DNA from 3 places in the Erwinia sp. SLM-02 genome. Region 2 is predicted to be linked to each of the others. Evidence: predicted binding sites of a transcription regulator. Region 2 holds the regulator's gene; each other region holds the start of a gene.

What was found. The regulator CRP, encoded in region 2, controls carbon source genes, mostly activating them, when cyclic AMP is high. The targets are predictions, from matches to a motif close to ATGTGANNNNNNTCACAT.
Positions count from the first base shown of each region.
Region 1: the regulator CRP is predicted to act here: its motif matches at 4,727-4,744, upstream of PGH32_RS13120 (nucleoside-specific channel-forming protein Tsx).
Region 3: the regulator CRP is predicted to act here: its motif matches at 2,935-2,952, upstream of deoC (deoxyribose-phosphate aldolase).

Region 1 is NZ_JAQISN010000001.1:2,845,038-2,855,664, reverse strand. Features, by position in the region: gene nrdE (class 1b ribonucleoside-diphosphate reductase subunit alpha) at 1-1,216, opposite strand, end outside; gene nrdI (class Ib ribonucleoside-diphosphate reductase assembly flavoprotein NrdI) at 1,213-1,623, opposite strand; gene nrdH (glutaredoxin-like protein NrdH) at 1,628-1,870, opposite strand; gene PGH32_RS13135 (DUF883 family protein) at 2,138-2,461, opposite strand; gene PGH32_RS13130 (DUF2002 family protein) at 2,611-2,946, shown strand; gene speG (spermidine N1-acetyltransferase) at 2,974-3,537, opposite strand; gene PGH32_RS13120 (nucleoside-specific channel-forming protein Tsx) at 3,657-4,526, opposite strand; gene PGH32_RS13115 (DUF4056 domain-containing protein) at 4,940-6,073, opposite strand; gene PGH32_RS13110 (BamA/TamA family outer membrane protein) at 6,094-7,182, opposite strand; gene PGH32_RS13105 (hypothetical protein) at 7,233-8,219, opposite strand; gene PGH32_RS13100 (RBBP9/YdeN family alpha/beta hydrolase) at 8,545-9,111, opposite strand; gene PGH32_RS13095 (Lrp/AsnC family transcriptional regulator) at 9,172-9,675, opposite strand; gene PGH32_RS13090 (aspartate aminotransferase family protein) at 9,683-10,627, opposite strand, start outside.
Region 2 is NZ_JAQISN010000004.1:406,712-417,338, forward strand. Features, by position in the region: gene tsgA (MFS transporter TsgA) at 1-4, opposite strand, end outside; gene ppiA (peptidylprolyl isomerase A) at 280-852, shown strand; gene PGH32_RS21030 (aminodeoxychorismate synthase component II) at 985-1,560, shown strand; gene argD (bifunctional acetylornithine/succinyldiaminopimelate transaminase) at 1,648-2,865, shown strand; gene PGH32_RS21040 (YccS/YhfK family putative transporter) at 2,862-4,940, opposite strand; gene crp (cAMP-activated global transcriptional regulator CRP) at 5,000-5,632, opposite strand; gene PGH32_RS21050 (amidohydrolase) at 6,181-7,359, shown strand; gene PGH32_RS21055 (phosphoribulokinase) at 7,377-8,246, opposite strand; gene PGH32_RS21060 (YheU family protein) at 8,348-8,566, opposite strand; gene PGH32_RS21065 (hydrolase) at 8,566-9,582, opposite strand; gene PGH32_RS21070 (LysE family translocator) at 9,642-10,244, shown strand; gene PGH32_RS21075 (5-bromo-4-chloroindolyl phosphate hydrolysis family protein) at 10,271-10,627, opposite strand, start outside.
Region 3 is NZ_JAQISN010000003.1:274,405-285,031, reverse strand. Features, by position in the region: gene deoA (thymidine phosphorylase) at 1-1,124, opposite strand, end outside; gene deoC (deoxyribose-phosphate aldolase) at 2,012-2,791, opposite strand; gene PGH32_RS18205 (TatD family hydrolase) at 3,078-3,854, opposite strand; gene PGH32_RS18200 (patatin-like phospholipase family protein) at 3,851-4,897, opposite strand; gene PGH32_RS18195 (DUF1328 domain-containing protein) at 5,004-5,165, opposite strand; gene osmY (molecular chaperone OsmY) at 5,306-5,917, opposite strand; gene prfC (peptide chain release factor 3) at 6,236-7,825, opposite strand; gene PGH32_RS18180 (DNA-3-methyladenine glycosylase I) at 7,935-8,579, opposite strand; gene yghU (glutathione-dependent disulfide-bond oxidoreductase) at 8,749-9,600, shown strand; gene yjjG (pyrimidine 5'-nucleotidase) at 10,280-10,627, opposite strand, start outside.

The DNA.
Region 1 (10,627 bases), on a different contig from region 2:
CCTTGCCGATGCGGCGATAGCTGAGATCGTCGTTGTACTCGGTCGGGGTGTTAACCTGCAGGATCTCCGAGCACAGGTTGCTCATATTAATCCGCCCGTGGATCGGGTTGGCGCGATTAACCGTATCTTCAAACATGATGTACGGATAGCCCGATTCAAACTGGATTTCTGCCAGCGTCTGGAAGAATTCGCGCGGATTAATAAACGTTCGGCGGATGCGCTCGTCGGCCAGCATCTCGTCATACTTCTCGCTGATGCTGATATCGGCAAACGGCAGGCCGTAGAGGCGCTCCACGTCATACGGGGAGAACAGCGCCATCGGCTGATTGTCTTTCGCCAGCTGGAAAGTCACATCAGGAATGACCACGCCGAGCGACAGCGTTTTTATGCGAATTTTTTCATCGGCGTTTTCGCGCTTGGTATCCAGGAAGCGCAGAATATCCGGGTGGTGGGCGTTCAGATAAACGGCACCGGCACCCTGGCGTGCGCCCAGCTGATTGGCATAAGAGAAGGCATCTTCCAGCATCTTCATCACCGGGATCACGCCGGATGACTGGTTTTCAATGCGCTTGATCGGTGCGCCGGATTCGCGCAGGTTCGAAAGCAGGAACGCTACGCCGCCGCCGCGCTTGGAAAGCTGCAGCGCCGAGTTTACCGCACGACCAATCGACTCCATATTGTCTTCAATACGCAGCAGGAAGCAGGACACCAGCTCGCCGCGCTGCTGTTTGCCGCAGTTCAGGAAGGTGGGGGTCGCAGGCTGGAAGCGCCCGGCGAGGATCTCATCGGTCAGCGACAGCGCCAGCGCCTGGTCACCTTTCGCCAGGGTCAGCGCCACCATGCATACGCGCTCGGTAAAGCCTTCCAGATAGCGTTTGCCATCGAAGGTTTTCAGCGTGTAGCTGGTATAAAATTTCCAGGCACCCAAAAACGTCTGGAAGCGGAAGCGGCGCGAGTAGGCCTGCTCGAACAGCGCGCAAACGAAGTCGAACGGATAGGCGTTCAGCACATCGGCTTCGTAATAGCCTTCCGCGACCAGATATTGTAAACGCTCGGCCACGGAAGCGAACTGCACGCTGTTAGGAATAACGTGCTGGATAAAGTACTGACGCGTGGCTTCGCGATCTTTTTCGAACTGGATGTTGCCCTCGGCATCATACAGATTCAGCATCGCATTGAGCGCGTGATAATCAGGTGCGGCCGCTGCGGCCTCTATGAGGGTGCTGTCTGTCGCTGCCAAAATTCGGTTACTCCCTTGTAAACGTTAGCGATATCGTCGGCGGTGCCCATCAGCTCAAAGCGATAGAGGTACGGCACCTGACATTTACGCGCAATAATGTCGCCAGCGAGGCAGTAGGCCTCACCGAAGTTACGGTTTCCGGCAGCGATAACGCCGCGGATCAGCTGACGATTATTGGTATCATTAAGAAACTGAATGACCTGCTTAGGCACCGCGCCATGACTCGTGCCGCCGCCGTAGCTGGGCACGATCAGAATATAGGGCTGGTCTACCTGCAGGCGCTGAGCGCTGTCTAACGGAATGCGTCGCGCCGGCAGGTTTAAGCGGGTAACAAAACGGTGGGTGTTTTCCGACAGGCTGGAGAAATATACCAGCGTAGTCATCGCCTTAACCCCGGACGGCAGCCAGATGGCTTAACGCCTGAATTTTATCCGGGCGGAAACCGCTCCAGTGATCCTGTTCGGCCATGACGACCGGGACCTGGCGATAACCAAGAGACTTGAGAGTTTCAACGTGAGCAGGTTCGCTATCGAGGTTGATCAGCTGATAGTCGATCCCTTTCTTATCCATCGCATTTTTTGTCGCGTTGCACTGGACACAATTATTTTTAGTGTAAATAATAATGCGCATGATTCGTATTCACCTTACGGGCTGGTTAACTTAGTCTCTGGCGCGGAAATTACTGCCCGACTCGCGCCGCCACTGCCACACCATGTTGCGTGGTCTTGATGAAGTGAATACTAGATATAGTGGCCATAAAAAGCAACCACACAAGATATAGGAAAAGCGTATTTATTTAGCCAGCTTGCTCACAAGCCTTATGCCACAAGGTTTTGCGCAGATAAAAAAAATGCCCGCACTGTGATCGGCGAGCATTTGTTCAAAAAATAAACGGTACTAACGGCGGGTTGTGGTGGTGGCGATGAGTGCCCCGATGACGACGCCGAGGGCGGCGCCGATCCCAACGCCGTGCCAGGGTTTGTCACGAACATAGGTGTCCACCTGCGCGCCCGCATCCCTGGCTGCCTGAGTTACCCGGTTATTGCCCTGCAGTCTGGCGCGGGTCTCTTTCAACAGGCTTTCTGCACGGTTTCTGGCCCCTTCCACGTCATCCTTCGCTTTACTGCCGTAGGATTTCAGCAGGTCATCAAGCGTATCTGCCAGCAGTGAAACATCTTCACTCAGGTCAATATCATTATTTTTCGCTGTCCGGTTGAACATTTTCGCTCCCTGGTTTTGAAATGTACTATTAAGTATAGACAGGCTAAAAATCCGTGACGCTGAAAACCTGCGTTTATGGATTATTCCGAAAGCCTCGACTATGTGGCCTGAGGTAAGGTTGCGGGGTTTGCAGACACAGAGGAAAAAGCATGTATTTACGACCTGATGAGGTAGCTCGCGTACTGGAAAAGGCGGGATTTGAGATGGATACGGTTACCGCTAAAAGCTACGGTTACAGTCGGGGTGAAAACTACGTCTATGTTAATCGTGAGGCGCGATTGGGTCGTACGGCGCTGGTGATCCATCCGACATTGAAAGAGAGGAGCCAGGCCATTGCGGTACCGGCTTCAGATATTAAAACCTGTGAACACTATGTCCGCTTCCCGATGTATCTGGTTGGGGATTCGAACGATCACTACGGTATTCCTTACGGATTCAGCTCACGTGCCGCGCTGGAACGCTATCTGGAACGCATGTTCGACTGATTCCCCGCCCGATGAGCGGGGAGGGCGTTACTGGGCCGTTGGGCTGACCATCCCACTGCCGTTTACCGGCCTGAATTTTTCCAGATACTGATGCTGGAAAATGCACATACGGATGGTGTTGCGGTACTCCCCGTTAATAAAGAATTCGTGAATGAGTTCCCCTTCCACGATAAAGCCCAGCTTGCGGTAAATATGGATAGCCTTCTCGTTTTCTTTGTCGACGATCAGATAGAGCTTGTACAGATTCAGTACTGAGAAACCGTACTCCATCGCCATTTTTGCCGCTCTGCTGGCCAGCCCTTTACCCTGATGGCTGGGCGCGATAATAATCTGAAACTCCGCCCGGCGGTGGATGTGATCGATCTCCACCAGTTCAACCAGCCCGGCGCTGACCCCTTTATGCTCTACCACAAACCGCCGTTCGCTCTGATCGTGAATATGCTTGTCATAAAGATCGGAGAGTTCAACAAAAGCTTCATACGGTTCTTCAAACCAGTAACGCATCACGCTGGCGTTATTATCAAGCTGATGAACAAAACGCAGATCCTCACGTTCCAGAGGCCGCAGCTTAATGCTGTGATCGGCAGACATCGCAGACATAAAAATTCCTTTAGCTAAGGCAGTATTGCCCCGGCCAGTATACCTGCTGCGGGCAGGCAAAAAAAATGCGCCCGCAGGCGCATTAAGAATTCAGCAAGGTTGTACCGCTATCAGAAGTTGTAGCCGACAACCAGGTAGTAACCAAAACCGTTAGATTTGACGTGGAACGGACCGTTGCCGAAGTTCAGCTCGGTGCCATCGTTCCACTGGCCGCCGTTGTGGAAGTAACGCGCCACGAACGAGTAGTGCCAGTGATCGTAGCCCAGTGACAGAATATGACTGGAGGCGATAGAGTTGCTGGTGCGCGCTGGCGCGGAGTTGTCGCCCAGATCGGAACCCCAGTCAAAGTTGGTGAAGCCGATATAGCTCAGGTTACCGCCCCACAGGCTGGTGATCGGCACAAAGTATTTCACCTTGAAGCGATAGCCATCCCACTCATTTTCGTTAGCGGCACCGTAGTTCGCCCACTGATACTTCGCATAAACGTTCAGCGACAGGCCAACGTCCGAATGCGTATCGATATCGGTACCCAGACCCATGTACCAGGTGTTCTGGCGGTTAGCGCGGTTGTCACCCATATCGTAGATATAGTTGTTGGCGAAATACCACTCTTTGAACGGACCAAAGCCCAGGTTAGTGCCGGTCAGTTTATCGATAGAGAAGCGGGGTTCAATTTCCATAAAGAACGGGGAACCGTTATCCCATGCGCCCTTATCGTTACCGTTGCCCACGCCGAAGAATTTAGGCACATCGATGTAACCGTAGAAATCAAACCAGTCTTTTTTCGCGAAGGCTTCATATTCCAGGTAAACATCGTTGTTCAGCTGAGGTCCGAAACGGGTGTGGTAGCTTCCTACTACGTTGACGCTCTGGTGCCACCAGTCGGAAACGTATTCAGGGCTGCTGCTCGTATCTGCGAAAGAGGAATGGGTATAAGAGAGCGCTGCCAGCGCGCCAGCCATCATAATTTTATATTTCATTATTTTACCACATGCTCAAAGACCATCCTCTGCAGCCAGCGCGAGGGTCAGGTTGGGTTGATTAAGACACCTAATCCGGGGCTAAAAAGATTGATAAAAGCACCCGTCAGTAATGTTGCGGCAGTGTGCCGCTATCCGGCTCTAAGGAAATAGAGATTGCTCACACTTGTCAAATTCTGTTTCATTTCAAATCAGCTAAAATGTGATGTGTGTCACATTAATAGTCGTTCAGTAAGGGAACTTTCCGCTTTACGTCAATGTGGTGATTAAGTCAGCAGCTAAACGTTTGCCTGCGGTAAGCGCCTTCAGGAAGGGGAGGAATCTGACGAAAAGAGGGCGATGGCGGTGTGAGTAAACGTAATCAAAGATAACTTTTTATTATGGTTTTTCGGATTGGACGGGTGAATGCCTGCTCAGTTACAGCGGTAGCGCAGGCTGGCCAGATGGCGGAGGTCGGCAGACTTAGCTCGCTGAGCCAGCGCGGGGAAATCGGTGAAAAGGTAGTGTGATTCCGGTGGAGGCAGGTGGGCCATCGCCCGTCCCCGCCGGATTTCCAGGCGGCCATAGCGGGCAAGTGGAATACCGTGAAAGTGGGCGGGCAGTGTCAGTCTCAGAGCCGGAACCCCTTCCCACGCTCGTGAGGGCATCCGCCGTTCACTGACATCATAGTTTCGGTAGCGCAGCAGAAATTTATCCGGCAGGCGGCAGCGGCTGTTCCACCACAGGCGGTCCAGCATATCAAAGTTAAAGCGCGTACCGGCAGGGGATTTTGCCCCAAGCTGCGCCAGCGCCTGAGGGATCAGTGTGCTCATGGCCTGCTGGTAGCGCGACACGGACGCGCCCCCACCGGCGTTGAGTAAGTCAATCGCCACGCGGGTACCGAGCAGGTTGGAGTAGAGATCTTCCGGAGAAAATGCCGACACGCCCTCAGAGAAGCCCGGCACCGATTCAAAGCCATACCACTGCGCCACCTCATGCCATGCGGCAAGTTCGAAGGCCAGATGGGCGGCGAGGTAAACCGCCAGACGATAGCGGTCGGTCGCGCTGGCCGGTGGAGTGTAAGTAAACAGGCGAATTTCGCGCTGTCCCAGCTCGTCGTCAAGTTTAAGTGTGGTATCCAGGCCCATCCGCGGCCAGATGTGGCTGAACAGCCAGAGCGTGTTATCGGCGCTGTCGCGCAGATGCGCCAGATCGATAAACCCTCCCCGGCGGGTGTAGATCAGGCCGTTATGCTCGCCGTTAATGCCGAGCAGGGTGCTCAGCGTATCCAGAAAGCTTGGATTGAAGTGATGCTGTCCGGTATCCGCGGCGGCCACAACATTATCCAGCTGATACCACGGCACCGGGATGCCAAACAGCTTTGCCCGAAGATGATAGCCAAAAGCGCAGCAGGGTCGCAGACCCCCCGGCTGCGGCAGGGGGCGGGGCAACAGCCACACTCGCGGTGACTCGCCTGCCGGAAGGCTGAGATCCGCCAGCGGAAGGCGCGTGCGGTTAACATGATGAGCCTGGCAGTGGGTAAGGAGAAGCGCAGGTAACAGCAGCATAAGACGCCACCAGGGGACAATCAAAATGCCTCCCCAACCTGAAAGTAAAAGCCGGAACTGTGCTGCCCCAGGCCATAATCGAGCCGAACGTTCATGTTTTTCTTGAATTCGAAGCGGTACCCGGCACCTATCGACGGCAGCCAGTGCCCGTCCAGGACTTCACTGGGTTTGTCTGACATATTCCCTGCGCCAATCCACGCCACCACTCCGTGACGCCAGCTGAGTTTTTTACGCCATTCAAGCTGACTGCTCAGCATATTACGGTCGCGATAGCGGCCTTCGTAATAGCCGCGCAGATGATGGCTGTCACCGAGCAGCGATTGCATGGTCCAGGGGACGTGCCCCTGGGTAAAACGGCTGTAGACTTCCCAGGCTATGAGGCTGGTATCGTTAATGGCATGGTAAACATCGTACTGCGCGTCGAAAGCATCAAAGCGATTGTCGCTGGCCAGCGCCGGAGTGTACCAGGTCCAGGCAAGATTCAGCGCCTGCCCGCGCGATGGGTTCGCGACAAAATCCCGCGAATCATAGCTGAAGAGCAGGCTGGCACCTGAACTCAGAATATGCCGCGACTCATCCTGATGGTAGAAGCTGCCGTTGGGTTTATGCTGCAGCGAGGACGCACCCTCATACGAGAAAGACCAGCCCACGCCGGCGTAGGTGTGGTTAGCCAGCTGATAGAGGATCCTTGGTACGCCGCTGAGTTTGGTTGAGTCGTAGGACTGCTTGCCCCGCTGCCCCCGGCCAGCCCGATACCCCTCTCCCCAGTAGTGCAGCGGCCTGCGGCTGAGATCGCCTGACAGGTAAAAGCGCCAGCGGTCATTGTTGATAAACGTATAATTCTCATAGCCGACGCCAAAGGCACCGGTGGAGCTGGCAAAGCCGGTAAAAGACAGTGAGGAGAGCGGCGTATCGCGCTGGCGATCGTCCGGCCGGTACAGCCCGACGGCCGCCACCCCGACGCCGACGCCCAGCTCTGGCGTATAAAAAGGGCCGGGAACAATACCCCAGTCAATGGTTTTACGCGTATCGGCCTTACGATCCGCACCGAGCTTATTCAGAAAGCGATCGATTTTTTCCCGGCTGGGAATGACGGTGGCCTGACTCATCGGGGAGAGGGTCATCAGGCCACAGAGAAGGAAGGTGTTAAACCGCATGTTCAGAAACGAAACTCTCCGCCGACCATAAAGCTGTTACGGTTGGAAAAGCCCACTTCACTGGTGATATTAAAGTTACGGGTCAGCTCATACTGTCCACCGACCAGGATATTCCACGGAGATTTAAGATGCTGCTTCACCCGGAAACGTCCTTTATCGTCTGCGTTAACAAAATTCACCAGGCTGCTGAGCTGCGTTGGCATATGCAGATCGCTGATATTACCTCTGAAGTCCTGATCGACATCCTGATACATCGTGCCCACCCACAGGCTGGCATGGGTAACCGGAATGGAGAATCTCTCTACGCCGGGCACGGTAAAGCGATAACCGACGCGTGGAGTAAAGGTAAACGCAGAAATATTACCGTCCAGAATGTCAAAATGCGTTTCGGTATAGTTGAAGTCCATGGTACCGAACCAGTCATGATAACCGTAGGCCAGCGTGGTACCGCCGCCCCAGGTGGTTCCTTTAAATTTCAGCGTAAAATCCAGATCCTTCAGCTCTGGCGGGCAGCCTGCATCCGTAATGCAGGCACTGACGCTGGAAACGGAGCGCCCTTTGGTGTGCCCGACAATGCCGTAAACATTCATAAAGGGAAACAGCCACGTGTCCAGCCTGGCCGTATCGGTTTTACTTTTTTCACGAGTGTGCCCGACGAGAATATTAAACATATTATCGACCGGGATCGGGCTCATTCCGGGGAACAGGCTGGGGATTTTCAGATTGGAGAAATCGATACTCTTAACTTTGATATTCTGGTGAATATTCATATGGTTGTAACCAATACCATACGGATCCGGCAGATCGTAGCCTCGATCCCGTAGCTCCTTGCCAAAGAAGGGCAGAGGGCCGGTTGTTTCACCAAAAAGATCCGGGGCTCGCTCCCTGGGCGGCGTGGTGGTTGCCACCGAGGGGGTCAGTGGGTCGCTGTGATAATCGTAAGAAGGTGCATCTTTTTCCATAATGGGTACGGCGGCTTGTGTGACCATGACGGGCGCTGAGCACAACAAAATACCGCAAAGCGTATACGCTTCCCTGCAGTAAACCTTTCTCATAGTTCCATTCCATTTGAGGCTATGCCATAAAGAATGCATCATAATTTAATAATGTGTGTTTTATTAAAACAGAAAATGCGGGTAATTATAAGATTATGATTTTTATGAATAATAAATTGTTTTGGGTTTATTTCTTCGCTTTTTTTAATTCTAAATGATTAGGCTGAATCTTAAATATAAATTGTAAGGCGGGGCGCTCAATTTCAGGGAAATAAAGCCGGAATAAACCGACGAGCGGTACTTCCGGCATAGGGGGGCATTACGCCGAAATAAAGCGGCGCAAAAGTTGCAAAACCAACGGCAGTTCGTTCATACCGTTACGGCTGAGGAAATGCCCACAGTCGGGCAGCGCGTAGAAAGGGGCGTTGAGCTGCTGACTGAAGCGTAGCGAGAGTACGGGGGGAACAATATCGTCGTTGAGCGACGCAATAACCGCACGGTGCGGTACCTGCTGCACAACGCGGGATGACTCAAACGGCAACGACATAAACGTGTCCAGCTCGGGCAGCGGGGGCACCGCCTCGCTGAAGCCTGCCACCATAATCACCCCGGCGGCATCCTGCCCGGCGGGCTGTCGGTTCAGATAACGCAGAGCGGTGATGCAGCCGAGACTGTGGCCAACAAACCAGGTCTGGCTGTCCACTTCGCCAACGCATTCCGCCAGCGCGGCCTGCCATGCCTGGTCCTCGGGATGCTGTGAGTCCGGCAGTGCAGGGACGGTGACCGTGAAACCCAGCGCCTGGGCTTCACGCTTCAGCCAGTCAAACCAGTGATGGTGCGGGCCGGCCGTATAGCCGTGAACGATAAACAAGCGAGGTGCTGCCATGACGTTTTAGCTCCAGTGAAGGGGAATTGCCCAACAGCATAGCGGGATAACGCGGCGATCTCACTTCCAACTGGGCTGGCCCTTCGCAATGACCAGCAGAGGCTCCGCCCGCTGCTGGTAAGGTTGGCGTAATACGATGCGGCTGGCGAATTTATCAATACCGATCTCATCTTCCAAAAGGCGATCCATCAGATCCTGAAACATAGACACATTCGGCGCGATAATTTTCAGCAGATAATCGTAGCCACCGCTGACGTTGTAGCATTCGACGATTTCACGGTACTTGCTTGCACCCATCTCAAACTTGCGAAAATCAGCGGGGTAGTGGCTGCTGAGGGTTATTTCAGAAAACACCACGACGTTGCTGCCCAGCTTGTCCAGCGCGATTTTGGCACTGTAGCCCGCGATGACGCCGCTCTGCTCCAGGCGTTTGGTTCGCGTCAGACACGGGCTGGGACTGAGGCTTATCGCCTCAGCCAGTTCCAGGTTTGAGCAGCGGCCCTCGCGCTGAAGATGCTCGAGTATTCTGAGGTCTGCGTGATCAAGGGATTTTGAATTTGGCATAAACTGACTATACCACAGGCGTTAACGGCTCGGCACGTGCCGCCATCGCTTCCGTCAGCGCCTCGTCGAGTGCAGCGATCACCATTCCGGCCTGCTCTTCGGTCAGGATCAGCGGCGGGCGGATTTTCAGCACATTGTGTCCCTTCGCGCAGGCGCTCAGCAGGATACCTTTCTGCCGCATCCGGTTAACCACCTGGCTGGTCAGCCAGCGATCCGGGGTGCGCGCATCGCGATCGGATACCAGCTCCACCCCCACGAACAGGCCCGCACCGCGAACGTCACCGATGGCATCGTGCCGTGCCTGCAGCCCGGAAATCCCCTCAAGCAGAACGTTACCGACCCGTCGCGCCTGTGCAATCACATCATCCCGTTCGATGGTCTGCAGTACGGCCAGGGCCGCAGCGCAGGAGACGGTATTGCCAGCAAACGTATTGAAGTATCGCGAACGCTGGCCGAACTCCTCCAGCACATCGGCCGTTGCCAGCAGGCCGGCTATCGGCTGACCGTTACCCATCGGCTTGCCGAGGGTGACGATATCGGGAATAACGCCGTGGCGCTGGAAGCCCCACATGTGCTCACCGGTCCGGCCAAAGCCGGGCTGCACTTCATCGGCAATGAACAGGCCACCGGCCCGTTTGATCGCCTCGACCGCGCCCTTAAGGAAGCCCACCGGGCCTGGCAGAATGCCGTCGCTGGTGAATAACGAGTCGACAATCAGCATCGCAGGCTTGATGCCGTGACGCTGCAGATCGGCGATGGCGGCTTCAACATCCCGGGTAAAGCGTTCGTTCAGATCGCTGCCTTCAGCGTGATAGTCACACGGAGCAGGCACCAGGCGCACATGCGGCCCCAGATCGACCGAGGTGCCCAGCGAGGGGGAGAACTGGGAAACCGCGTCGGTAATGCCATGATAAGCCGTCTCGGTCACGATAACCCCGGTGCCGCCGGTACG
Region 2 (10,627 bases):
TCATTGTGGAAACCTGTCTGGAAGGTGGAGTCTCAGGCGAGGTACCTGAGAGATACCCCAGGAGTTTAACCACATTCGTGATCTGCATGAATATTTAATGAAACAATTATTTTCGTATTTCACTGTTAGTGTGATTTTAATCACACTTATTCATCGCTCCGTCACTTTTACGGCAATAGCCCGCTGCGTAAATAAAGGTAAAACGCTGGCGCGTTGGTAAGTGCCTATTTACAATCAGCGTTGTATTTATGGCTTATTGCCCTCAGTAAGGAATATTTCATGTTGAAACGCACTTTGACCGCGGTGGCGGCAGTTCTCGCACTGTCATCGATTTCTGCTTCTGCATTCGCCGCGAAAGGGGATACACATGTACTGCTGACCACTTCGGCAGGCAGCATTGAGCTGGAATTGAATAATCAGAAAGCCCCTGTTTCGGTAAAAAACTTTGTTGATTACGTCAACAGCGGCTTTTACAACAACACCACATTCCATCGTGTGATCCCAGGTTTTATGTTGCAGGGCGGGGGATTCACCACCGATATGCAGCAGAAACAGCCTAACGCGCCGATTAAAAACGAAGCAGATAACGGTCTGCTGAATAAACGCGGCACTATTTCGATGGCGCGTACCGCGGAAAAAGACAGCGCAACCAGCCAGTTCTTTATTAACGTCGCTGATAACGCTTTCCTCGATCACGGCCAGCGTGATTTCGGCTATGCGGTGTTTGGTAAAGTCGTTAAAGGGATGGATGTTGCCGATAAGATTGCCCAGGTGCCCACTCAGAATGTCGGCCCTTACCAGAATGTTCCCGTAACGCCGGTAGTGATCCTCTCCGCTAAAATCCTGCCTTAACGTTATGCGTTTCGCCTGAATCGGCCTGTGGGGCCGGTTCAGCTTTGCGGAAGCCATCGGTACTGCAAACAGATAAGCGCAACGGCGTAAAATCCGTAAAATAGCGGCGTAAATCGTTTACCGGAATTCGCCATGCTGCTGCTGATCGACAACTATGACTCCTTCACCTGGAACCTCTACCAGTATTTTTCTGAACTGGGCGCGGAGGTCATCGTTCGCCGCAACGACGATATCACGCTGGCTGAAATCGCCGCACTGAATCCCCGCCATCTGGTTATCTCTCCCGGTCCCTGTACGCCCAACGAGGCGGGGATCTCACTTGACGCGATCCGCCATTTTTCCGGGGATCTGCCGGTACTTGGCGTTTGCCTTGGACATCAGGCGATCGCGCAGGCGTTTGGTGCCAGAGTCGTTCGTGCCCGCAAGGTGATGCATGGCAAAACGTCGGCTATTGAACATAATGACGGCGGCGTTTTTTCCGGCCTGAACCACCCGCTTACCGTGACCCGTTACCATTCTCTGATTGTGGAGACGGGCACGCTGCCGGATGAATTTGAGCTGACGGCCTGGACACTGCGTGACGGTCAGCCCGATGAAATTATGGGATTTCGTCATCGCACGCTGCCGCTTGAAGGCGTGCAGTTTCATCCGGAAAGCATCCTGAGCGAGCAGGGACACCAGCTGCTGGAAAATTTCCTGCGCTACTGAGTTAGTGTTTGCCTTTTTTTGATTTTTTATGCATATTTCATGACTATATTTTCACATTAAAGCAACGATTAAACGGCGAGGTGATTGATGGCAGCGGAAAAATTAGCGGTAACGCGGGCAACGTTCGATGAAGTGATTTTGCCTGTTTATGCACCAGCGCAGTTCGTTCCGGTCAAGGGCAAAGGGAGCCGTATCTGGGACCAGGAGGGGAAAGAGTACGTTGATTTCTCCGGCGGTATTGCCGTAACGGCGCTGGGCCACTGCCATCCGGCGCTGGTCGAGGCACTCAAAACTCAGGGTGAAACTCTCTGGCACACCAGCAACGTTTTCACCAATGAGCCGGCCCTGCGCCTGGCCAGCAAGCTGATTGCTGCCACCTTCGCCGAGCGCGTGTTTTTTGCAAACTCCGGTGCCGAAGCTAACGAAGCCGCATTCAAGCTGGCTCGCTATTATGCGACCCAGCGCCACAGCCCGTTCAAAAGCAAGATCATCGCCTTCCATAACGCCTTCCACGGCCGCACCCTGTTTACCGTTTCCGTGGGCGGGCAGCCTAAGTACTCCGACGGCTTCGGTCCCAAGCCTGCCGATATCGTCCATGTGCCCTTTAACGACCTGGCGGCGGTCAAAGCGGTTATCGACGATCACACCTGCGCCATCGTGGTGGAGCCGATTCAGGGTGAAGGCGGCGTGACGCCGGCCACCCAGGAATTTATGCAGGGGCTGCGTCAGCTGTGCGATGAACATAATGCACTGCTGGTGCTGGACGAAGTGCAGAGCGGCATGGGCCGCAGTGGCAAACTGTTTGCTTATGAACACTACGGCGTGAAGCCGGATATCGTCACCACGGCGAAAGCACTCGGCGGCGGTTTTCCGGTCAGTGCGATGCTGACCACCAATGAGATTGCCTCGGTCATGGCCCCTGGCGTTCACGGTACTACCTACGGCGGGAACCCGCTGGCCTGTGCGGTGGCGGAAGCCGCGCTGGATATTATCAATACGCCAGCGGTGCTGGAGGGCGTCGCGCAGCGCCGTCAGCTGTTTGTTGATGCCCTGCAGGCGCTGGATGCAAAACTGGATTTGTTCAGCGAAATCCGCGGGATGGGCCTGCTGATCGGTGCCGCGCTGAAGCCGCAGCACGCTGGAAAAGCGCGTGACATCCTGAATGCCGCGGCGGCCGAAGGCGTCATGGTGCTGGTGGCCGGTACTGACGTAATGCGCTTTGCGCCGTCGCTGGTCATCGACACTGCGGATATCGCCGAAGGGATGAAGCGCTTTGCAGCGGCGGTGGAAAAAGTTATCGGCTAGGACGTTTTGCGCAAACGGCGGGAAAGCCAGTGCCCCTGATGCGGTCGCTGGCTCCAGGCCAGTGACGAGATGGTGTGCATCGTACTGAGGTGGCCGAGAATACGTTTCACGTGCCGCTCCAGTATGGTGACCGGCCCCTGATGGAAATCCTCCGGCGCTTCCAGCACGTTGCTGTCGGAGCTGGGGCCGTCATATTCCAGGCGCTGCTGGCAGCGCTGCAGGGCGATTTCGCAGGATTGCAGATAGCGCTGTGCCAGCGATTCGGTCAGCATAGTGTGCTCCCGCGCCAGAATGGTCATCGCATTAATATGCTCGACGATAAACTGGCTGTGGGTCACCCACAGCTGCATATCCTTGAGGTAGCTGGCGTTAAAGTTAGGCTCCTGCATCGCCTGGTGCAGGGAATTAAACAGGGCGTTATGAGCCTGATTAACGCGCATGCGCTGCCACGCCAGCTTGACCGGATCCTGTTCCTGCCCCAGTAATAGCTGGAGTGCTTCCTGATAAGCACCCAGCGCATCGTGGGCATTCTGCCGCAGCAGTCCGCTCTGCCACTGTGGCCACAGCCAGATCATCCCACCGAAGGCAATCAGACAGCCAATCAGCGTATCCATCAGGCGCGGTACAAGCAGCTGCGCGCCGTTCAGCGACAGCAGCTGCAGTGTAAATACCGTGGTGATGGTAAAGCCGATGGTGGCCCAGCCGTAGAACTTACGGATAAACAGGTTACCAATCAGCGTCAGGGCCAGCATCACCAGCAGCATCACCGATTCCGGCGCGTGCAGGCGTAGCATCACGGCCGCAATGACCAACCCGGCCAGCGTGCCCATGGCACGGTGCTGGATCCGCACTCGCGTGGCTCCGTAGCCGTTCAGACTGACGAACATCACCGTCATCAGGATCCAGTAGGGTTTGGGCAGATTAAAAAACAGCGCCAGCGAGCTGGCAAAGGCCAGCATGATCCCGTAGCGCGACGCGCTGCGCAGGCCGGGTGATTTTAGCGACAGGTAGCTTTTCAGGGCCGGGATCAGCGGCAGGCGGCGCTGGCGATCCGCCATCAGATCGCGTCGATACAGCGGTCGCTGGGTGCGGAGCACGCGGGCGATACGGCTGAAGTGGTAATAACAGAAATTGCCCACCGGATTGTCTTTGTTCTGCCGGGATATTTTTTCCAGCGCCTGCAGCGGTTTGTCCATGGTGAAACGTTCAGGATAGCGATGATAGAGAATGTCATCGGCCAGCACCCGCAGCCTGGCGGCAATGGTCTGTGCGTTCCAGCGGATCACCGCCTCGGCGTGGCTTTGCTCCACCAGTTTCTGAACTTCTTCCGGCTGATGCAGGCTGACCGAAATATGCTCCTGCAGATCCAGCGCCACCTGAAATGCACGCGTCAGCCGCTGGTAGTGGTTATCCTGGCTGGCGGACAGCATATACATCTGCTGATAACAGGTATTAATCAGGTCAACCGCTTTTTGCTGGCGAGCCAGCAGCGGCGGAAGCGCGGTCTGCGGATCGGTCAGCCGGGTCAGCAGCGTATATTTTGCCTCGCAGTAGTCGGCCAGTTCGCGGTAGAGCAGGCTTAGCGTTTCCCGCATCGGCTGCTCTTTCCACAGCCGGAACCACAGCCAGTTGAACAGGCCGTACCAAATGGTGCCGAGAATATAGAGCAGCGGGGGCTGCCAGAGGGGGACTCTGCCGGCAAGGCTGAGGGTGAAAATGGCGGCAATTAACGAAGCGGGAAGCAGCCGACCGTGCAGCGGACTGATTTCCGCAGTGACGCCCAGCAACAGAGCCATCACCAGCATAATGATCGGCAACGGCACCCCTTTTTCGCCCGCATACAGGATCAGAAAGCTACAGAAGGCAAACAGGCTGCCACCAATAATCAGGCGTTTAAAAAAGCGTTTATGGGGGGTATCAAGACCGGCGTTGTTGCAGCAGGCGGGAACTAACGAGAAGAGTAAACCCTGTCTGAGATCGCCCAGCAGCCAGCCAATGGCTATCGGCAGGCACAGCACCAACGTTTGCCGCAGTGCATAGTTGACTTCAGGGTGATAAATGATTCTCCGCCACATGCCTAACACCACATAAAAAAGGGCGCGACCAGGCTGTCGCGCCCCAGAGTCAGAACCGCTTAGCGCGTACCGTAAACCACGATAGTTTTACCGTGCGCGGAAATCAGGTTTTGATCTTCCAGCATTTTCAAAATACGGCCCACGGTTTCACGAGAACAGCCCACGATCTGGCCGATCTCCTGACGGGTGATTTTGATCTGCATACCATCCGGGTGGGTCATGGCATCTGGCTGTTTGGCCAGATTCAGCAGCGTTTGTGCAATACGCCCCGTCACATCCAGGAAGGCGAGGTTACCGACCTTCTCAGAGGTGACCTGCAGACGGCGTGCCATCTGCGAAGAAAGACGCATCAGAATGTCAGGGTTAACCTGAATCAGCTGACGGAATTTTTTATAAGAGATTTCAGCTACTTCACAGGCACTTTTTGCGCGCACCCACGCGCTACGTTCCTGGCCTTCTTCGAAAAGACCCAGTTCGCCAATGAAGTCGCCCTGATTGAGGTAGGAAAGAATCATTTCTTTGCCTTCTTCATCCTTGATCAGCACCGCTACTGCGCCTTTGACGATGTAGTAGAGGGTTTCTGCCTTTTCACCCTGATGAATCAGGGTGCTTTTGGATGGATATTTGTGAATATGGCAATGTGACAGGAACCATTCGAGTGTTGGGTCTGTTTGCGGTTTGCCGAGAACCATTCGCTGTTATCCTCTATTGTAATCGTGCCTAAATATACCCTTTTTATCACTCAGGTTGCAGAAATGTTAACTGCTTTTTGAAATATTTCGGGTAAACAGGGACGGAATTCCCTGTCAGGCGCTTCCCATAGGAAAATCAAACGGGCCATACCATTAAGAGTCTGGCTCATCCTGTTGTCCCGTTTTCACCATGCATTGCAATGCCAGAATATTAATACAGCACCGTTTGTAGCACAGCTTGACCTGGCTGTCTCGTGTTGTCTCATGTTGTCTCGCTTCAGCAGGGTGCTAAAAGGCGGAGCGGCCTTTTCTGTTGCGGGTAAAGCGGTGTGCAGGCCTGCCGCGACCTCCCTGATTTGCCTCGTTGCCACGGGGATCACGGTCGATAAACAATCACGCTATGGCACGGTTCGTCACGGAGATGACGCTATTTTATGCTTCTATCACGGTATCCGCGCTACCGGTGTCATGCCGTTCCCTGCTGACGGTGAAGGTCGCCATCGGATGGAGTCATGCTGGAAGCGCCTCTCACCGTTAAAGGAGTAACTATGAAATCTCAAATCGCGTCACTGATTCAGGAAATCACCCCACGAGTGCTGCAATGGCGTCGGCATATTCATCAAAATGCCGAGCTCTCCTTTCATGAGCAAAAGACGGCGGATTATGTTGCCGGTGAGCTCCAGCAGTTTGGCGTATTAACGCTCACCCGCCCTACGCCAAACAGCGTGCTGGCGGAGTTAAAAGGGGCGCGCCCCGGCCCCTGTATCGCGCTGCGTGCCGATATGGATGCCTTGCCGATCCACGAGCTGAACCAGGAGCCTTTTACCTCGCGCAATGACGGGGTCATGCACGCCTGCGGTCATGATTCGCATACGGCCATGCTGATGGGCGCGGCCTGGGCGCTCTGCCAGCTGCAAAAACAGATTGCCGGGACGGTGAAGTTTATTTTTCAACATGCGGAGGAGGTTCCGCCGGGCGGGGCGCAGGAGCTGGTCTCTCTGGGCGTGCTTGACGGAGTTTCGATGATTTTTGGCCTGCACGTGATGCCGGCATTTCCAACCGGTACGGTGAGTTACACCGAAGGTGTTTTCAGCGCGGCCAGTGATAATTTCGATCTGATCCTGCAGGGGAAAGGCTCGCATGCCGCTCTGCCACATACGGCGTGCGATCCCGTGGTGTTAGGGGCCGGGGTAGTCCAGGAGCTGCAGCAAATCGTTTCACGCAGGCTGGATCCTAACGAGGGCGCCGTGCTCAGTATCGCCAGTTTTATGGCCGACGGGGGCTACAACGTTATTCCGGATACGGCGCATCTCAGAGGCACGCTGCGCACGCTGAGTGAAAAAACGCGTACTGAAATCCCAAAAATGATGGAACAGATGCTCGGTGGTATGACCGCGGCGGTCGGGGCGAGCTATAAGCTGGACTGGACGAAGGGTTATACGCTGGGCTTCAATCATCCGGATGCCTGCCGCTTTGCCGCAAAAAATGTGGTCGATACGCTGGGAGCCGATGCGTTGAAAATCATGCCGCATCCGATGTTTGGCTGTGAAGACTTTTCAGCCTACCAGCAGGTGATCCCCGGATGCTTCCTGTTTATTGGCTCCGGAAACGAACAGAAAGGAACCTGCTGGAGTTTGCATAATCCGCACTTCCGCCTGGATGAAGACGTACTGCCAATCGGCGTGAAGCTGCACATTGGCTTTATCCACCAGCAGCTGATGTCATAGCTGCTTATGTCACCGGATTAGCTGATTTTTTTGCCTTCGATCAGGCGTTTGACCAGGGGGCCCATAATCAGCTCCATCGCCAGGCCCATTTTCCCGCCTGGCACGACCAGGGTTTTAATATGGGAGATAAACGAGCCCTGAATCATGGTTAGCAGGTAGGGGAAATCGATATCTTCCAGCCCCTGGAAGTGGATCACCACAAAGCTTTCATCAAGCGACGGGATACCCCGCGCGGCAAAGGGGTTGGACGTGTCCACGGTCGGCACACGCTGGAAGTTCAGATGCGTTCGGGAGAACTGCGGCGTGATGTAATTAATGTAATCCTCCATCGAGCGCACCACGGAATCCATCACCGCTTCACGCGAGTGGCCGCGCTCGCTGGTGTCACGCACCAGCTTCTGGATCCACTCAAGGTTAACGATGGGCACTACGCCGACCAGCAGGTCGACGTTTTCCGCCACGTTGTTCTGTGGCGTCATCACGCCGCCGTGCAGCCCTTCATAAAACAACACGTCGGTCGGCTCAGGCAATGGCTGCCAGGGCGTGAAGGTTCCCGGCACCTGATTCCACGGCACCGCTTCATCGTAGGTATGCAGATATTTGCGTGACTGACCTTTTCCGGTACGGCCATACTCAATAAAGGTCTGCTCCAGTAGCCCGAAGTCATTTGCCTCCGGGCCGAAGTAGCTGATGTGCTTACCCATATCCCGCGACTTGCGGATGGCCATATCCATCTCCGGACGGGTGAACCGGTGGAAGCTGTCACCCTCGACCTCTGCCGCCCGCAGGTTAAGCTGCTGGAAAATTTTCCTGAAGGCGACGCTGGTGGTGGTGGTTCCTGCACCGCTGGAGCCGGTGACGGCGATAACCGGGTGTTTGGCTGACATGGTAAACAACTCCCTGAGATATGGTCGGACTGACGGATCATTCCTAACATGTTTACTGGTGAAAAGTCATCCTTGCTGCGTATCGGGCAGGAAAAATGCGATCAGCCGTTAAACTGACCGCGCGGCATGATATTGACGGTTTCATGCAGTTCCGACCAGACCAGCACGGCCTCACCGTTGGCCAGCTGGCGGTGAACATCTTTTACTTTCTGCGCCAGCGATCGCTCCTGCTCGCCGTAGTCGGTGCCCTCACGCAGAACGAAGGTTTCAATCAGGTTATCAAGGGTTTCAGGATCGAGTTCTTTCCAGGGAATAATCATCAGGGTTCCAGCCAGGTTGAAAGCCATTGCGGTATACGCTGTTCCAGCCACATTTTCGGCTGGCGGAGCGTACCGCCTACAAAACCAACGTGTCCGCCGTAGCGGGTCAGCTGATACTCAATATTCGGTGGCAGCGTGGCCGGATCCGGGATCACTTCGGCGGTCATAAAGGGATCGTCCAGCGCATGAATGATTAACAGCGGCTTGCTGACGCCGGGCAGCAGCGGCAGTCCGCTACAGCGCCGATAGTAGTCCGTCGCATCGGCGAAGCCGTGCGCTCTGGCGGTAATCGCATCATCGAAGGCGCGGAGCTTTTTCAGTGCCCGCAGCTGCGGCAGTTCGACGGGCAGCGTGCCAGGCCAGGCCATCAGTTTGCGTGCGGCATTTTGTTTCAGCAGATTAAGCAGGTAGCGCTGATAGACGCGGGAAAAGCCCTGTTCCAGCCGCTGGCTACAGGGTTCCAGCATCAGCGGGGCGGAAACGACCACGCCCGCGTCCAGCAGGCAGCGCTCTCCCTGCTGGCCCATCAGGCAGGCCAGCATATTGCCGCCAAGGGAGATGCCGACGGCGGCCGTGGGAACCTGGCCCCACTCATCACGCAGCCACTGCAGAAAATAGCTGGCGTCTCCGGTTTCTCCGGAGTGATAAATGCGATTCAGGCGGTTCGGCTCACCGCTGCAGCCGCGAAAATGCATCACCACGCCCAGCCAGCAGCGATCTTTCCACGCCTGGAGCAGGCCGTGTGCGTAGGGGCTGTTGAAGCTGCCTTCCAGTCCATGAAACAGGACCACCCGGGGTTTATGCCTTGCCTGCGCCGGGTCTTCGCTCCAGGCGAGGTCGACAAAATCGCTGTCCGGCAGCGTTAAGCGCTGCCAGTGAGGTTGCAAAGTAATGCGCCGGCGCACTAGCCGCGGCAGAATGGTTTGCAGGTGAGGATTACGCCCTCCCGGCAGGGGACGAAAAGATTTGTCATCCAGGTGACTGAAAATCATTGGGTCAGAGCTTGTAGGATCCATAACTCGCTGTTAGCTTCTTCGGGTTGTTTATTTCTTCAGGGGTGGGGAGCACCCGTTCTATGGAACTGAGCCTGTTTCTGTCTATGTTAGGTTTTCTCTGGGTCGCCGCTATAACGCCTGGCCCTAATAATATGTTACTCACCGCCTCCGGTGCCAACTTTGGTTTCTGGCGATCGCTGGCGCTGATGGTTGGCATAATGCTCGGCATGCAGATCATGCTGCTGATGGTCGCGTTTGGTATTGGCGGATTGATCCTTCTTTATCCCTCCCTGCATTTGCTGATGAAGATCGCCGGGAGTCTTTATCTGCTGTGGCTGGCGTGGAAAATCGGCACGGCGAAGTACGAGAAGCTGGAAACCGGTGACGGCCCGGCATCGCCAATGCCGTTCTGGCAGGGCGGCCTGCTGCAGCTGATTAACCCCAAGGCCTGGCTGATGGTGTTGGGTGCCGTAGCCAGCTTCAGCCTGGCCGGAGAAGCCTACTCTGGCTCGATCGTTGCCATCAGTATTGCGCTGGTGATAGTCAATCTGGCCTCAGGGGTGATCTGGCTGGGCTTCGGCACGCTGATCGGCCGCATCCTGCGCAGCCGCCGGGCATGGACGATTTTTAATGTGTTTATGGGCCTGCTGACCGCTGCCTGCGTGCTGCTGATCTGGCACTGATATCCGGGGCGTGTTCAGCACACGCCCTAAGGTTTAAAGCCATCGGTCTTTAACAGGCTGTTCAACACGCTGAGGTCGGTTTCAAACTCCAGCGTGTCATTCTCCAGCAGGCGAATATGCTGTTGGGCAAACGCCGAGTGCAGCGCCTGTAGCGCCTGTAAATATTGCTGTTCAATCTCGTCGGTCCTGCCGTGCAGGCTCAGCTGCTGTGACAGTGACAGGCCGCGCTTCACCACATTAGTAACCTGCGGCAGATAGCGCTGCAGAAAGGCCGTACCGGGCTGAACATCGGCAGGATCCTCCTGCATACACCCCAGAATGCGCTGCGCGTAGTCAATAACCCCGTCCAGCTCCTTTTGTAACAGCGCCGGCAGCGGAGACTG
Region 3 (10,627 bases), on a different contig from region 2:
TCGCTGGCGCGGCGGCGACCACCGCCCATCGTCACCACCGCCATTCCCAGCGCGCGGGTGTCCATTGCGCTGACGATACCGGCACGGTCGGCATAAACCGCTTTGCTCAGCATCGGCGCGGGCAGGTAGCTGTCCATCCGCTCGATAAAATCGGTCGGGCCTTTCTGGGCCGCCACCATGCGGGCAAAAATTTCCGCCGCGCGGCCGTTATCCAGCACGGTCTGCAGTTTTGCTCGTGCGTCTTCTGCCGAGTGTGCCAGCCCCCCGGAAATCAGCATTTCAGCACACAGCGCCATCGTCACTTCCAGCAGGCGCGGATTGCGATATTCACCGGTCAGGAACTGCACCGCTTCACGCACTTCCAGCGCGTTACCGGCGGTGGAGGCCAGCACCTGGTTCATGTCGGTCAGCAGCGCGGTGGTTTTGCAGCCCGCGCCGTTTGCCACGCCGACGATCGACTGCGCCAGCAGCTCGGATTGTTCAAAGGTCGGCATAAACGCGCCGGATCCGACTTTCACATCCATCACCAGCGCATCCAGCCCCTCGGCCAGCTTTTTCGCCAGGATCGAGGCGGTGATCAGCGGGATCGAGTCGACGGTGGCGGTAATATCGCGGGTGGCATAGAAGCGCTTATCCGCCGGGGCCAGCGAGCTGGTCTGGCCGATGATCGCCACGCCCACCTCTTTGATGATCTGCCGGAAGCGATCGTCCTGCGGGAAGATATCAAACCCGGGGATCGCTTCCAGTTTGTCCAGCGTGCCGCCGGTATGACCAAGGCCGCGTCCGGAGATCATCGGCACATAGCCGCCGCATGCCGCCACCATCGGTCCCAGCATCAGTGAAGTAACGTCGCCGACGCCGCCGGTGGAGTGTTTGTCGACGACCGGGCCGTTAAGGTTCAGCGACTGCCAGTTCAGCACCGATCCGGAGTCACGCATGGCCATGGTCAGCGCCACGCGCTCCGGCAGCGACATATCGTGGAAGTAGATGGTCATTGCCAGCGCGGCAATCTGTCCCTCAGAGACCGTATTGTCGCGCACGCCGTTGATGAAAAAGCGGATCTCTTCTTCACTCAGCGCCTGTCCGTCACGTTTTTTTCGAATAATTTCCTGTGGCAGAAACACGGTAACCCCCAATAAGTTTAGTGTGGCCGCCGGGCGGCTCGGTGCTTGCTGTTAAAAGTAACTGGTGCGGCCTGCCGCAATAGCGATCTACGCTGGCTGGCGGTGTCTGTGCCCGGGCGGGTCCTCGCGCCGCTTTGCGGTGCCTTCACGCCGCTCGTCAGCCTGCCGGACCGGCTCAGACGGCACATCCTTGTGCCGACCGAGCCTTGCGCCCGCGTCCTGCGGGCGCATCCTGGCTTCCTCTCTCCGTTCAGCGCTGCGGATTGCCCTTGCCACAGACACCGCCAGCCTGCTTTGTTTCGTTAGTGTCGTCTTTGTGAAACACCAGGCCTGATGCTTGTTTACATGCTATGTCTGCTGCATCGAATTTCTAATGCGCTCAACGATCGGCACACCGGATTGACTCGATCCAGGAACCCGCCGGCCTGCTTTGTTTCGTAAGTGTCGTCTTCGTGAAACACCAGGTCTGATGCTTGTTTACCTGCTATGTCTGCTGCATCCAGTTTGTGTTGCGCTCAATGCTATGCACAACGGATTAACCCGACCACCGACACCGCCAGCCCGATTTGTTCCGCTGGTATCGACGTTGAAAACAGCAATCGGGATGCCTGATAGTAAAGGGCCTCTGCGGTGGCTGGATGGCAATCCGCAGCGCTGAGGCGAAAGCATCTGGCCCGGAGACGGCAGCAGGGACGCTGACGTCAGGCGATGCGCGGGCAGGACGCCCGCTCATCGCCGGTCCGCAAGGCCGGATGCCGGAGCCGAGGGCACCGCGCAAAGCGCGGCGCGAGGACCGCCATCCAGCCACCGCAGAGGCCCGAAACATCCTTAATATCCACAGCCACTACACCAACGAAGCACTCACCATCAAGGCAGACCGGCTTTTTTTAATACTTACTATCGCTGGTTGCCCCGGCAAAACCCGCTGCGTTCAGCAGGCTGGCCAGCAGGCTCGATGCACCAAAACGGAAATGACGGGCGTCAGCCCAGCCGCTGCCCAGAATGTCATCGGCCAGCTTCAGATACAGCGCCGCATCATCGGCAGTGCGCACGCCGCCCGCTGGCTTAAAGCCAACCTGCTGCTGCACGCCCTTCTCGGCGATCACCCGCATCATAATTTCAGCCACTTCCGGCGTGGCGTTCACCGGCACTTTACCGGTTGAGGTTTTGATAAAATCAGCACCCGCATCGATCGCGATCGACGACGCTTTACGGATCAGCGCCGGATCTTTCAGCTCGCCGGTTTCGATAATCACTTTCAACAGCACATCCGCCGCCGCGCAGGCTTCTTTACAGGCTTTCACCAGCTCAAAACCGACGGTTTCATTACCGGCAATCAGCGCGCGATACGGGAAAACCACGTCCACTTCATCGGCACCATAGGCAATGGCAGCACGGGTTTCTGCCACGGCAATATCAATATCGTCGTTGCCGTGCGGGAAGTTGGTCACGGTAGCAATACGAATTTCCGGCGTGCCCTGTTCGCGCAGGGTCTTACGGGCAATCGGAATAAAGCGTGGGTAAATACAGATCGCTGCCGTGTTACCCGCCGGAGATTTAGCCTGATGGCAGAGCGCAATCACTTTCGCGTCGGTGTCATCGTCGTTCAGGGTGGTTAAATCCATCAGTTTCAGCGCGCGCAGCGCCTGCGTTTTCACATCGGACATGGTTCTCTCCAGAAAAGGGAATTAAAGGTCAGGCCTGACGCAGCAGCCACCCCTGCAATGTTAGAATAGTAACACTACGATAGAATGGTTTTTGCAATACAGCTCACAATAAGACGTTTTATCTTTCATGATTATTGCATTTAATGTTAGATAAATCACACATTATCCGTGTGAGATCCCTGTCATCGGCCTGTCAGAGACAGCATGACACGCGAATGTTACAATAATAACATTTTATGTGGCGTGGGATGTGAGCTGTGCTGCGCCTGCATTCAGGATAGCCCGTTTACAGGGCAAACAGCGCGCGGGTGTTTTCTCTGATGGTTTCGGCGATAAGTTCGGGCGGTTCGGTGCGCAGTTCGCACAGGCTCTGCCAGACGTTTTTCACCCGTTCCGGCCTGTTAGGCTGGCCCTGAAAGCCCTGCAGCGGCATATCCGGTGAATCGGTTTCCAGCAGCAGCGAACTCAGCGGGAGGCGGGCAATAGCATTGCGGGTTTTACTGGCGCGGGGATAGGTGATGGTGCCCCCAACGCCGATGGCATAGCCCGCACGGATAAACGCCAGCGCCTGCTGCTCGCTGCCGGCAAAACCGTGGACCACACCGCGCCTCGGCAGCGGGATACGGCGCAGATGCTGCGCCAGCCGGTCGTGCGTGCGGCGGGAGTGCAGGATCACCGGCAGATCGTAATCGCGCGCCAGACGAAGCTGAGCATCCAGCACCGCTTCCTGACGTTCAAACTGCGGGTTATCAATGTAGAGATCGAGCCCCATTTCCCCCAGCGCCACCAGCTTGTCAGGCCGCTGGCGCAGGATGTGCTCCAGCGCGGCCAGCGCTCGATCGTCATGCTCATCGATCGCCATCGGATGCAGCCCGAGCGCGGCATAAACCGGGGGATGCGCGGCGGCCAGCGCCATCACGCGATCGAAACGCTCAGCCGATACGCTGACGGCAATGATTTTCTCCACCCCTGACTCCGCCGCCAGCCGCAGGCTTTCCCGCTCGTTGCCAACAAACGGAGGAAAGTCGAAATGGCAGTGGGTATCAACAAAGTGCAGGCTCATGCCAGGGATCCTTTATCCAGTTCGCTGTCAAACCCCACCGCCGGATCGACAATGATCCCCTGGCGATCGGGTTCGTTCGCCACCGGAGCCGGCGGAACCACGGCTTTAGGATGCAGCTGCCCGCCGCCCAGCCACTGACCGAGCGTGGCGAGGAAATAACGCCCGCAGCGGCGGCCCAGATGATAATCCTGGTTCAGCGAGGTAACCCTGCTGCCCAGCGCGTTACTGGCCAGCGCGCGCGGCGGATAGATTTCAATAATGCGCAGCTGACCCGGCGGCGCGTCGATAAAGCTCTGGATCTGGTGATAGCTATCCTCATGGAGCTGAAGAATGTTCACCAGCGGCTGGAGCGCGCTGTCGCTCAGCCAGCGCTCAATCCGCTTCACCCACTGCGGCGTATAGGTCATCTGCGACGGCACGGTGCGGATCACCACAATGGTGTCCGCCCCCAGACGCGCGGCTTCGCGCACCGGGATAGCATCGCTGATCCCCCCGTCCAGATAGCTGACCCCGGAGAGATCCACCCCGTTGCGATACAGGCCCGGGATGGCGCTCGATGCCTTAATAATGTCATGCCAGCTGTCGGCATCGGGTGAGAAGTAGTTGGCCGCATAGTCGTCGCTGCGGCAGGCGCACATATAGAATTCACGCCCGGAGCGGAACAGTTTTTCCCCGGCATCCAGCGCCAGCGGAAACTCTCTGCGGGTAATGTCCACCAGCCAGTCGAGGTCAATGAGATTGCCACCGCGCACAAAGCGCAGCGGATTGAAGAACTGGCTGCTGGTGGTGTAGCGGGTGATCACCCGTCGGGCATAGCCAGGCTGACCGCAGACGTAGGCGGAAAGATTTTGCGCACCGGCGGAGGTGCCGAGCAGGAGATCAAAGGGATTGAAGTGAGCCCGCTGGAATTCATCCAGCACGCCGGCGGTGAAGATACCGCGCTGCCCACCGCCTTCACACACCAGGGCGAGGGTGCCCGGTCGGAAAGGTTTAAGACCCAGCGGCGCGATGTTGCCAAGGGTTATCGGGATGCGTTTGCCCAAGTCAGGTATCCTCTTAATTCACCAACCTCAGAGGATACCTGGTCTCAGTCACGCCCGTAAGGCGCTTTTTGCTTTTTGTTGCAATTCGATTAAATTGTTTCGGCTGCTAGAGTTTCTTACGTCCGGTAAACAGACTCACCAGGAAGATAATAATACCCACGACGAAGACGAGTTTTGCCGCCCATGCCGCAGTACCAGCCAAACCACCAAAACCTAACGCGGCTGCAATCAGCGCGATAACCAGAAAGATAATGCCCCAACGAAACATAAGCTTCTCCTTACCACCAAAGTTGAAATCGAACGGCTTGCATCTCTTCATAATCCGGCATCGGTCAGGTTAACCTCCGCCGGAGTCACTCCGGAATGCCATTCAGCGCAGCAACAAAGGCTGACTGAATGTCCTTTTTACTATTTAACGCTCAGATCGTTCTTCACACTTTTGACGCCATCAATGGCTTTGGCAATTCCTTCAGCGCGTTCTGACTGCGCCTGTGTTTTCACCGTACCGGAAAGCTGGACCACGCCGTTGGTGGTTTCAACCTTCACGTTGCGCGACGGAACGATGTCATCAGCTAAAAGTTTAGCTTTAATTTCGCTGGTCGTTGCCGCATCACCGGCATAACCGCTCATACTCTGTTTAGTGCTGTCTTTTACGTGCAGTTTATCGCTGACGGATTTAACTCCTTCAATCCCCTTCGCAAGCGCAACGGCTTTTTCAGCCTGATCCTGAGAGGCAACAAAGCCGCTCAGCGTCACCACGCCTTCATGGGTTTTCACGGAGATATCCGTACTTTTAATCGCTTCGTCATCAACCAGCGCCGCTTTAACTTTCGCCGTTACGCCGCTGTCATCCATGTAGTTACCGACTTTTTTCATAGAGCTATCGATTTTTGAACCCGCACTGTCGGCAGAGCTTTGCGTTTTATTCATCATGGACTCTTCTGCCATCGCAGAACCGCCCACCAGCGCAGAACCTACCAATACAGCCATCAGAGTTTTAGCAATCTTAGTCTTCATCATCGATTCGTTCCTTTTTAGTCTTCATCACTCACAACGGTGAGCTTTTCAGCTACAAACGGCGTAGCTGTAGATTCCGGTTTCGGTTGTCCATAACCGTCAACATCGCAGCATTTGCTGCCGTCCGTTTTGCGTCCTGTAGAAATTAATATAGTCAGGAATCAGGATTTCACCGGATAAGATGGATGATTTGATGAGTAAAGCAGCAAAATGAAAGGGTTTTAGGAGTAGTCTGTAACGAAAAAGGGGGGCGCCCTGCTGTACAGGTCGCCCCCCTTTAAACTGATTTCCTGCGGCCGGGCAGCCGGGTAAATCCCGTAATTAGTGCTCGCGGGTTTTACGGAACACCACATCAGGATAACGTTCCTGGGTGATATTCAGGTTGACCATCGTCGGCGCAATGTAGGTCAGGTTATCCCCCCCATCGAGCGCGAGGTTAACTTCGTTCTTACGCTGGAACTCATCGAATTTCTTCACGTCGCTGCACTCCACCCAGCGGGCGGTAGAGACGTTCACCGATTCGTAAATCGCTTCAACGTTGTATTCGCTCTTCAGGCGCGCAACCACCACGTCAAACTGCAGCACACCGACCGCACCTACGATCAGATCGTTGTTATGTACCGGACGGAAGACCTGAACGGCACCCTCTTCCGACAGCTGAACCAGCCCCTTGAGCAGCTGCTTCTGCTTCAGCGGATCGCGCAGGCGGATACGGCGGAACAGTTCCGGCGCGAAGTTCGGAATACCGGTGAACTTCATGTTCTCACCCTGGGTAAAGGTGTCGCCAATCTGGATGGTGCCGTGGTTGTGCAGGCCGATAATATCGCCCGGATAGGCCTCTTCCACGTGGGAGCGGTCACCGGCCATAAAGGTCAGCGCGTCGGCAATCACCACATCCTTGCCCAGACGGACCTGGCGCAGCTTCATGCCTTTTTCATATTTGCCGGATACCACGCGCATAAACGCCACGCGGTCGCGGTGTTTCGGGTCCATGTTGGCCTGGATCTTGAACACGAAGCCGCTGAACTTTTCGTCGGCCGCGGTGACGGTGCGCACGTCGGTCGCACGCGGCATCGGCGATGGCGCCCACTCAACCAGACCGTCCAGCATATGGTCGACGCCGAAGTTACCTAACGCGGTACCGAAGAAGACCGGCGTCAGCTGTCCTTCCAGGAAAGCCTCGCGGTCAAACTCGTGGGAGGCACCCTGCACCAGCTCCAGCTCATCGCGCAGCTGCGCGGCCAGATCTTCACCGATGGCCGCATCCAGATCCGGGTTGTCCAGCCCCTTGACGATGCGAACTTCCTGAATGGTATGGCCTTTACCGGTCTGATACAGGTAGGTTTCGTCTTTGTACAGGTGGTATACGCCCTTAAACAGCTTGCCGCAGCCGATAGGCCAGGTGATAGGCGCACAGGCAATTTTCAGCTCGTTCTCCACCTCGTCCATGACTTCCATCGGATCGCGGATATCACGGTCCAGCTTGTTCATAAAGGTCAGGATCGGCGTGTCGCGCAGGCGGGTGACTTCCATCAGCTTGCGGGTACGATCCTCAACGCCTTTCGCGGCGTCGATCACCATCAGACAGCAGTCCACCGCCGTCAGCGTGCGGTAGGTATCTTCCGAGAAGTCTTCATGCCCCGGGGTATCCAGCAGGTTAACCAGGCATTCGCGATACGGGAACTGCATCACGGAGGTGGTAATCGAGATACCACGCTGTTTTTCCATCTCCATCCAGTCCGATTTCGCGTGCTGGTTGGATCCGCGGCCTTTTACCGTACCGGCAGTCTGGATAGCCTGCCCGAACAGCAGCACTTTTTCAGTGATGGTGGTTTTACCGGCATCCGGGTGGGAAATGATGGCAAAAGTGCGGCGGCGGGCCACCTCTTGCATAAAGGGTGCATTCGACATGAAGTTCTTCTGAGCCAATTAAACGTTAATGGCCGGCATTTTCGCCGATTCTGACATCAGAAACAATGCAGAACGCCGCTTAATCGCCCGAAAGACTCGCCGTTATCCCTCATGGCCGTTTCAGCCGCCCTCTTTCCGCCTCGCAGATATCACGCACGCAGCAGCCCTGAAGGTGGTCGTTCACCAGTCCCAGCGCCTGCATCAGTGCGTAAGTGGTGACCGGTCCTACCCAGCGCCAGCCGCGTTTTTTTAACGCTTTCGACATGGCTTCCGCTTCCGGCGAGGTGTTATTACCCTGCCAGTAATGAATATCCACCACCTCCGGGCGCGCTTCCGGCTTCGGTTCAAACTGCCAGAACCAGGCGGCCAGCGAACCCGCCTCCGCCACCATTTCAATCGCACGCTGCGCATTATTAATCGTGGCAAGGATTTTCGCCCGGTTACGGACAATGCTTTTGTCCGCCATCAACCTGGCGATATCGGCCTCGTTGAAACGTGCCACCCTGTCGAAATCAAATCCGGCAAAGGCCCGGCGAAAATTTTCCCGCTTGTTATAGATCATCTGCCAGGACATCCCGGAATGAAAACCCTCCAGGCAGACCTTTTCAAAAATCAGCCGATCGTCAGTGACCGGCCTGCCCCACTCGCCGTCGTGATAATCGGGCATCAGCGGCTGCCAGTAGCAGCAGGTTCGGCCTTCGGCATTAACGATCAGTCCTGTTTCGTGTTGTGCATCGTTTTTTTCGTGTTTCATCTTCACCTCAATCCATTACGGTGCTCGTTGCGGATAAACGCCGCTCGGTTAGCAATGCTATATCTAAGCAGAGAAAAATGCGGCATTTGGCTTTTGGCGCGGCCGTCCGCTATTTTTATTTCACCTGCGGCATCAGAGCCGACTCACTTCTAAACAAGGGTATCGCGTTATGAGCACCAATGATTATCAGCCAGCAAAAGTCTGGAGCGAAAATAAGGCGCTGGGCGGCACATGGGGTAGCATTAACCGCCCGACAGCGGGTGCACGCCACGAAGCCACTCTGCCCACCGGCAAACATCCCCTGCAATTGTACTCGCTGGGCACGCCTAACGGCCAGAAGGTCACGATCCTGCTGGAGGAGCTGCTGGCGCTGAACGAGCACGGCGCTGAGTACGATGCGCACCTGATCCGCATCGGCGAGGGCGATCAGTTCTCATCCGGTTTCGTTGCGGTGAATCCAAACTCCAAGATCCCGGCGCTGCTGGATACGTCTACCACGCCGGCAACGCGGGTGTTTGAATCCGGTGCCATTCTGCTGTATCTGGCGGAAAAGTTTGGTCACTTCCTGCCAAAAGATGCTGCCGGACGCACCGAAACGCTGAACTGGCTGTTCTGGCTGCAGGGCGCCGCGCCTTACGTCGGCGGCGGTTTCGGCCACTTTTATCACTATGCGCCGGTGAAGATCGAATACGCCATCGATCGCTTTACCATGGAAGCCAAGCGCCAGCTTGATCTGCTGGATAAGCAGCTGGGTGAGCATCGTTACATCGCGGGTAATGATTACAGCATTGCGGATATCGCTATCTGGCCGTGGTACGGCACGCTGGTACAGGGTCTGATGTATGAAGCGGCAGAGTTCCTGGATGCGGCGTCGTACAAGAACGTGGTGCGCTGGGCGGACGAAATTGCGCAGCGTCCGGCGGTGAAGCGTGGCCGGATTGTCAATCGGACCTGGGGTCCGGAGGATCAGCAGCTGGCCGAGCGTCATGACGCGTCGGATTTTGCGAAGCTGGGGCTGTAAGTTGCGGTGAGATCCGTGAACGGGGCGACCGTTACGGGCAGATCGCCGGGTCGCCGTAAATACCTCCCTGTAGGCTTGGCTGCCGCATCCCTGCGGCAGACACCCGGCTAACCTGTCCCGTAACGGTTCCCTTTCAAATCATCGCGTTGCTGCCAGAGGACGATCGCTATTCTGGCCGTTCGGAGACTTTTTGCGGTGAGATCTTTGAACGGGGCGACCGTTACGGGCAGATCGCCGGGTCGCCGTAAATACGTCCCTGTAGGCTTGGCTGCCGCATCCCTGCGGCAGACACCCGGCTAACCTGTCCCGTAACGGTTCCCTTTCAAATCATCGCGTTGCTGCCAGATGCTATCAGTTCTTCAGGCAGCAACTCAGGAACATTCAGGCAATCGGGGCTGGCCGGAAAAGCGGACCGTCCGAGCACAGGGAAGTGCGAGGCCGAGCGAACAGGGATGTGACAGCGGGTCTGCGTTCCGGCCAGCCCCGATACGCCAGACGCAGGATCTGAAGCAACTCCCTGAGCACTGGAACGTGACAGCGGCTCCGCGTTCCGGCCAGCCCCGATAAGCCAGACGCAGGATCTGAAGCAACTCCCTGAGCACTGGAACGTGACAGCGGCTCCGCGTTCCGGCCAGCCCCGATACGCCAGACGCAGGATCTGAAGCGCCTTAATCCAACCTTAACTCAATAACTTATCCTGTAACTCACGCAGCGACGCCACCTGCCACGTCGGGTTGATCCCCTCCGGCTTAGCACGCCCGTCAGCATTCAGCCAGCAGGTCGCCATGCCGGCATTGATCCCACCAAGGATATCGGAATCCGGATTATCTCCAACCATCATCACCCGATCGCGCGGCGGATTGCCCATCTGGGCCAGCGCATAATCAAAAATCGCCGGATGCGGCTTGGCGTGACCCACCTGCTCGGAAATCACCAGCAGATCGAAGTAGCCGAGGAAGCCGGTGCGCTCCAGCCGCGCCTGCTGAAGCGCGGTGAAACCGTTGGTAATAATGCCCATTTTCACCCG